2 linked regions of the Prosthecobacter dejongeii genome follow. Each later gene encodes a partner of the first gene's protein in a complex. Links are inferred from orthologs where the notes say so. Each region holds a gene or a part of one and is shown on either strand. Other genes may lie near its edges. The genes, in order: mnmG and mnmE.

Region 1 (3,298 bases):
GAATTTTTGGAGCATCAAAACCCCATGTTCACCCAAAAAGGAAGAGAGGCACTACAACCCTACACCCAGGCACTGCCCGAATGGGACGATGGACAGAATAGAATCGTCATCGTCAACAACAGCTCCCTTCCAGCATCCTCTCCCCTGCCCGGTCTTGGCATCCTTCATGGAGCTGAAGTGCTAAACATCCCGAGCCCTGGCACTCCCCGAATCATCAATTCCACCCTGTTTGTCCCCCAGCCGGAGGCCCCTACTGAGACGAACGAAGCCCTGAAAACCTTCCTGGCAACAGACGCCATTTCAGGCCAGATTCTCTGAGATCAAAGTCCCTGATGAATGCCACCCTTCTAACCTTCCCGCAGAACGGGCGATGATGACCACGCTGCGAGTTTGGTTTACTTAGCCACTGAGTGGAGTTGCCTTACTGCTACTCGCTTCGCTTTTCAAAACCAAACTGGGAATTGCCGGTGGTATCAGCCAGTCATGTTTCCTCGTCTCATACGTGGCTATCGCTTTCACTCACGTCGCTTATCTACTGCTTGCTGCTCGGGACAGCATCATCGCATTGAGCCAAAAAGAGAGGCGTTACCAAGGTTTCATCGCCTTAGCCATGGTCCTTTTGGCCCTTTTGATCGCAGTTCCGATGAGCCTTATCTTCCTCTCAGCCATGGCCCAGAGTTCCTAACCCAAGCTCTTTTTGTTCCACATGGAACAATTTTGGAGTTGTGCTAGGGTCGGGTAAAGCGACTTCAACCAGCGCCATCCCCCCTCTCTGATCATGTCCACTAGCCTCTACACCTACCCGAAACACTACGATGTCATCGTCTGCGGAGCAGGCCATGCCGGGGTAGAGGCCGCCATGGCGGCTGCCCGATTGGGCTGCCAAACGGCCATTCTCACCCAGAACCTGGATACCATTTCCCAGATGTCCTGCAACCCCGCCATCGGCGGTTTGGCCAAGGGTCATGTGGTTCGTGAGATTGATGCCCTTGGGGGTGTGATGGGTCTGAACACAGACGCTACGGGCATTCAGTTTCGCATGCTCAATGCCCGAAAAGGCCCCTCGGTGCAGAGCCCCCGCGCCCAGTGCGACAAGAAAGCTTACCAGTTTCGCATGAAATGGCTGATCGAAAACCAGCCTAACTTAGACATGCACCAGGGCAACGCGGCCGAGATTTTAGTCGAAAATGACGTGGTTGTCGGCATCCGCACCAGCCTCGGCATGGTCTATCGTGCCTCCGCCGTCGTCATTTCTTCAGGCACTTTTATGCGTGGACTGCTGCATGTGGGGCTGCAAAACCAGGTCGGCGGACGCATGGGCGACAGCACCTCCACCCTCTCTGACAGCCTCCTCCATCTCGGCTTTGAGGTGAAGCGTTTTAAGACTGGCACCCCCTGCCGAATCAACAGCCGAAGCATTGATTTCACCAAGTGTGAGGTCCAGCCAGGCGACTCTCCAGCGCCCCATTTCAGCTACCTTTCCGGGGTCAAAGATGAGGAACAGGACCTGTTTACGCTCAACCATTGGGGCCCAAAAATGTTCCACGTGGAACAAACTCCGTGCTGGATCACCTACACCAATACCCAAACGCACGACGTGATCCGGGCCAATTTGGACAAGTCCCCGATGTATTGCGGGCGCATCGAAGGGGTCGGTCCACGCTATTGTCCTTCCATTGAGGACAAGGTGGTGCGCTTTGCCGAGAAGGATCGGCACCAAGTTTTCCTCGAACCGGAGGGTCGTCATACCCGCGAATTCTACATCAATGGGGTCTCCACTTCCCTGCCCTACGAGGTCCAACTTGAGTTTATCCGCTCCATCGTCGGTCTGGAAAAGGCCGAAATCATCCGTCCGGGTTATGCCGTGGAATACGACTACTGCCCGCCAACTCAGCTTTCTTCAACACTGGAAACCAAGCGTGTCGGCGGTCTCTACTTCGCCGGTCAGATCAATGGCACCTCCGGTTATGAAGAAGCTGCCGGTCAGGGACTTCTTGCCGGAGCCAATGCGGCCCTGAAAATCCATGGCAAACCTCCCCTCATTTTAGGCCGCAGCGAAGCTTATTTGGGAGTCCTGGTGGATGACCTTGTCACCAAAGGCACCACCGAGCCCTACCGCCTTTTCACTTCTCGCGCTGAATATCGCCTGCTTCTCCGGCAGGATAATTGTGACCTTCGCCTCACTCCACGTGCTGCTGCTCTCGGTCTGGTGGATGATTTCCGCCGTGATCACACCGCCGAAAAAGCCGCTCGTTTGGCCGAAGCTCACCGTTTAGCCCAGACCACCAGTCATGAATCCATGCGCCTGCACGCATGGATCCGTCGCACAGAAAACGATCACACTTCCCTGCCCCAGGACATTCGCAGTCAGTTCAGCGATGAAATCTGGCAGCTCTTGGAAAATGACCTCAAGTACGAAGGCTACATCCAGCGCCAAGAAGTGATGCTGGAAAAGACCGCACGCATGGATGAAAAAGAGATCCCCGCCAACTTCGACTACTCCAAGATCCAAGGCATGAAAAAAGAGGCGAATATGCGCCTCTCCCAGATCCGCCCCACCACACTCGGCCAGGCCACCCGCATCCAGGGCGTCACCCCAGCGGATATTGCCCTGCTGGCCGTGATGTTGAGAAAGGGGTGATCATCGAATCTTCCCCTTCTCCTCAAAGTATCAGCTAAAGCGGATCTCCCGACGGCGTCTCACCTGACTGCCAAAGATCAGGGTCTTCAATGACATTAAAAGTCCGATGCCTCCTCCGCCCATCATCAGCCACGGCATCGTACCAACTTCATTAAAAAGACAAGCTTCATGGGGATTGGTTGGATTGTAATGAACAGGCACCACCTTTCCGACGGGTAGCTGATTCACTACATTGGCTGCATCGGAGCGATTGCTGGAACTGCCATCCATAAACGTCACTTGATCCCCTTTGATCTTCTGGCCGTCCACTTCGTATTCGTAGCGCACACGGGCCTCATACATGCGTGAGCTGGAGCCTGAACGCGTTTTGCGGCTTTCAGCCACTTCAGATTCCAGAACGGTCCCTTGAGCTGTCGGCCATTTCTCACTCGCTTTCCCTTTCGAGTAGTGGCTCCACCCGAGCCAAATGAAGAAGCCAGACACAAAAATAGCGATCAAGGAAAACAGCGAGTTACGCATAGAAATAGAAGGTTGAGTGTTGAGGCTACATTGATTTGGCCAAGCTTTGCTCTTTGTGACAGGGTTTTCTAAGCGATCCTATTTAGCCTCATGCGGATATTCACTCACCTTCTGTTTTGGTTCGGTCTCTAGGGTCCA
Region 2 (3,219 bases), on another replicon or contig:
GCCCAAACGTTCGCTGGATTAATCAATCGTCGTTTTTTATCCAACAAAGTCGAGGTTCCTTGGACGATCCTCGGCTTTGTTGTTTTCACTTCATTCCAGCATGAATGGTTTTGTTACTCTGGCTACGATTTCTTGCATTCACGGGCGGTAGCATGAGAGATTGTGAGCAATCCCTAGCAAAGGACAGGTTTCTCCATTTGACGTTCTTCATGGTGCGGGCTAAAAAGCCCGAACAATCCGCGATCACGCGGGTCTAAGCTGACTCTATGCATTCTGCCCTTCCTCTGTTTCGCCTCTCTGTGGCCCTGAGCTTCCTTGCCCTCGCAAGCTCCTCCTGGAGCGCTCAACTGCCACTGGATCATCCATGCGCCACCATGGTGAAAAAGTACCTGGAGAGCGTTGTAGCTCAGGATTGGAAAACGGCTTCCGTCATGCTTTTGCCAAGCTCCTTGGAACGCAAGCAGAAGGAAACCATCGCCATCATCAAGACGGCCCCTACCATGACAGAAGAAGCCCAGATGCTGGAGCGCTTCGGTGTCAAAGAAATCCGTGACCTTGAAGTTCTTACGCCTCAGGAGTTTTATATCACAGACCGCAGTGCTTGGCATAAGCGTGTGAATGCGGCTCCTGAGGTCACCAAGAAGAAACAGGATACTCTGAAGATTGATGTCTTGGGCCTCGTGGAAGAAAAGGAAAAAAATTACGTTCACGCGACGGTTCGCACTTCTCAGGAAACTCTGACAGACCGCATCGAAGAGCTCTTCCTCATCTCCTTCGTGAAAGAAGGAGACAAGTGGCTCATCTGGCCAGAAATGAAAGACCGCCCGATCATCACCCCTCTGGACGGGGCTAAAAAGGACGACGGCGAAAAGAAAAAAAGCAAGTAAGGCTGTGAGTTGGGTTTCTGCAGGTGGGATGGCACTGTGATCATTGTCACCGCCAATTTACCTCCACTCTGCCCTCTTAACCGCAAAGTTGCTAATGCTTCACGACACCATCGCCGCCATCTCCACTGCACTGGGAGAGGCGGCGATTAGCGTTTTAAGAGTCACAGGTCCTCAGGCTTTGGAGGTTGCCCAGAAAGTTTTTCATACGGCTAGGGATCTTGTGAGTTTACCTGCACGGCAAGCTCATCTCGTAACTGCCAGAGATGCCGATGGCACAACTCTAGATCAAGGACTGCTCCTCATCTTCTGTGCTCCATCCAGTTACACGGGTGAAGATGTTGTCGAATTTCAGGGACACGGAGGTTTACTCGTCACTCAAAAGCTTCTAGAAAGCCTCCTCGCTGCGGGTGCTCGTGCAGCCGAGCCTGGCGAGTTCACCCAACGTGCGTTTCTCAATGGGAAGATGGATCTTACCCAGGCGGAAGCCGTCATGGATCTCATCCATGCTCAAAGCACACTCGCTCTAAAGGCAGCGCATGAGCAACTTGGCGGGGCCATTGGTAAAGAAGCTATGGCGTTGAAGGAGGAGCTCCTCCCTGTGTTGGCCCACGTCGAAGCGTATATCGATTTCCCTGAAGAAGATATCTCTCCAGATACAGGGGCTTCTTTGGTGGCAAAAATGGACTTAGTGTTAGAGCGTGCGAGTCGGCTCATTGCGACCAGTGAGCAAGGCCGCATCCTCCGCCACGGTGCGCGCACTGTCATTTGCGGCGAACCCAATGTGGGCAAGTCAAGTTTGCTCAATCTTTTGTTAGGCTTTGAGCGCGCCATCGTCAGCCCCACGGCCGGCACTACTCGCGATACCATCGAGGAGATTATCCAGGTTCACGGCATTCCTCTGCGCCTGGTTGATACCGCCGGTCTGCGCAGCAGCCAGGATGAAATTGAACGCGTCGGCATCGAGCGGACTCAGCGCGAGCTGGAGCGTGCGGATCTGATCTTAGAAGTGGTGGATGGCAGCCTCCCTCCCTCAGCTGCCCAGCGCGTGTCCCTGCCTCCTCAGGCCGAGGCCAGGCGCATCCTTATTTTAAATAAAGCCGATCAGGGGCTCCATCCGGACTGGGCTGGCGGCGTTCCGCTCTCCTGCACGGCGAATGTCGGCGTCGAGACGCTTCGCGATGCCATCCGCACTCTCATCATGAATGTGGGGAGCATGCAGGCAGATCATCCCATCGCCATTAATGCTCGTCATAAGATCTGCTTTGAGCGCATTGTCTCCCAGGTTCAGGCAGCCCGCGTAGCTCTGATTGATGGCGCCGCTCCTGAATATGTGGCCCTGGATCTTCGCGAGGCTCTGCAATCCCTCGGTGAAGTCGTCGGTGTGGTGGATGTGGAGCAGATCCTAGACGTCATCTTCTCCTCTTTCTGCATCGGCAAGTGAAGCATCTTGAGGATATGGGCCCTATTGAGTTCCTTATATGAGGAAGGTTATCGAGCTTCAAAGGCATCGTAATACCCGCGCTCAAAGCTCCGCCGATAGCGTGGATCATAGCGGCCTACGTGGGCTCCGGCATCTGCTTGCCTTCCTGCTACCCGGTCACGGAGACCGTATTCATATCCCTGACTGTATGAGGGATCATTCTGAGACGCATTGCTTGGCGGTAACGCAGGCGGTGTGTAGCCACCGGGGCTCGGGTAGCTAGGGGCAGGGCCGTAGCCTGGCATCCCACTGCTGGCTGGTATGGAAGAACGATAAGCCTGCTCATAACCATCATTATAAGCTGTGGCTTGAGTTGAAGAATAACCAAAAGGATTGCGTTGTAAATTTCGTGGCATCCCACTCCGGGCATCGTCACTTCCATCTCGCTGCCCGCGATCATACGCCTGCTGTGCCTGTCCGCTGTCTTGCTCTCGCATGTCGGTACGATACTGCTCTCTCCCATCGGTATAAGGAGCTGGTGCCCCTGGGCCGAAAGGAGACATCGGATTGCCATAAGGATCCACGCATTGGGTCAGAGCCAAAGGCAAACAGCAGAGAAGCAGAAAACGCATATGGACTAAAGTTAACGCAGTGCACATCCAAATGCCAAGGGGAAGATTAGCTCAGATCTCCCGTTGGGGTATTAAAATCTCACCTACCATCCTGATTGCAGAGAATAAAAATATCCGCTAAAACCCCCGCATGATTTTCCTTGCTTTCCTGCTTGCCACGGACACCACCTCCGCCGCATACGAGTCAGGGCGCCACATCACTACCAGCTTGACCTTGGTGCTGCTTTTCGCAGGGATCTGCAAATGTGTTTCTATCATGCGGCGTCCGCACACGAGCAGC

The links.
Region 2: the proteins of mnmG (region 1) and mnmE are in contact, whole or in part, in a solved structure (PDB 9HIP), measured with the Escherichia coli proteins. The link is inferred for Prosthecobacter dejongeii from one-to-one orthologs.

The regions. Positions count from the first base shown.
Region 1 is NZ_JACHIF010000001.1:1,114,165-1,117,462, reverse strand. What follows is about bases 233-3,209. They hold mnmG (tRNA uridine-5-carboxymethylaminomethyl(34) synthesis enzyme MnmG), read left to right. Parts: upstream 233-778; coding sequence 779-2,641; downstream 2,642-3,209. Other genes in these bases: HNQ64_RS04430 (DUF3592 domain-containing protein), read right to left, coding at 2,672-3,160; HNQ64_RS04440 (hypothetical protein), read left to right, coding at 503-685; HNQ64_RS04445 (hypothetical protein), read left to right, coding at 233-318. In the rest of the region: more of HNQ64_RS04445, read left to right, coding at 25-232. UniProt on the Escherichia coli protein: NAD-binding protein involved in the addition of a carboxymethylaminomethyl (cmnm) group at the wobble position (U34) of certain tRNAs, forming tRNA-cmnm(5)s(2)U34.
Region 2 is NZ_JACHIF010000007.1:249,587-252,805, forward strand. What follows is about bases 257-3,154. They hold mnmE (tRNA uridine-5-carboxymethylaminomethyl(34) synthesis GTPase MnmE), read left to right. Parts: upstream 257-981; coding sequence 982-2,328; downstream 2,329-3,154. Other genes in these bases: HNQ64_RS16765 (hypothetical protein), read left to right, coding at 267-887; HNQ64_RS16775 (hypothetical protein), read right to left, coding at 2,376-2,939; HNQ64_RS16780 (DUF3857 and transglutaminase domain-containing protein), read left to right, coding at 3,070-3,154. In the rest of the region: HNQ64_RS16760 (hypothetical protein), read left to right, coding at 1-22; more of HNQ64_RS16780, read left to right, coding at 3,155-3,219. UniProt on the Escherichia coli protein: Exhibits a very high intrinsic GTPase hydrolysis rate. Involved in the addition of a carboxymethylaminomethyl (cmnm) group at the wobble position (U34) of certain tRNAs, forming tRNA-cmnm(5)s(2)U34.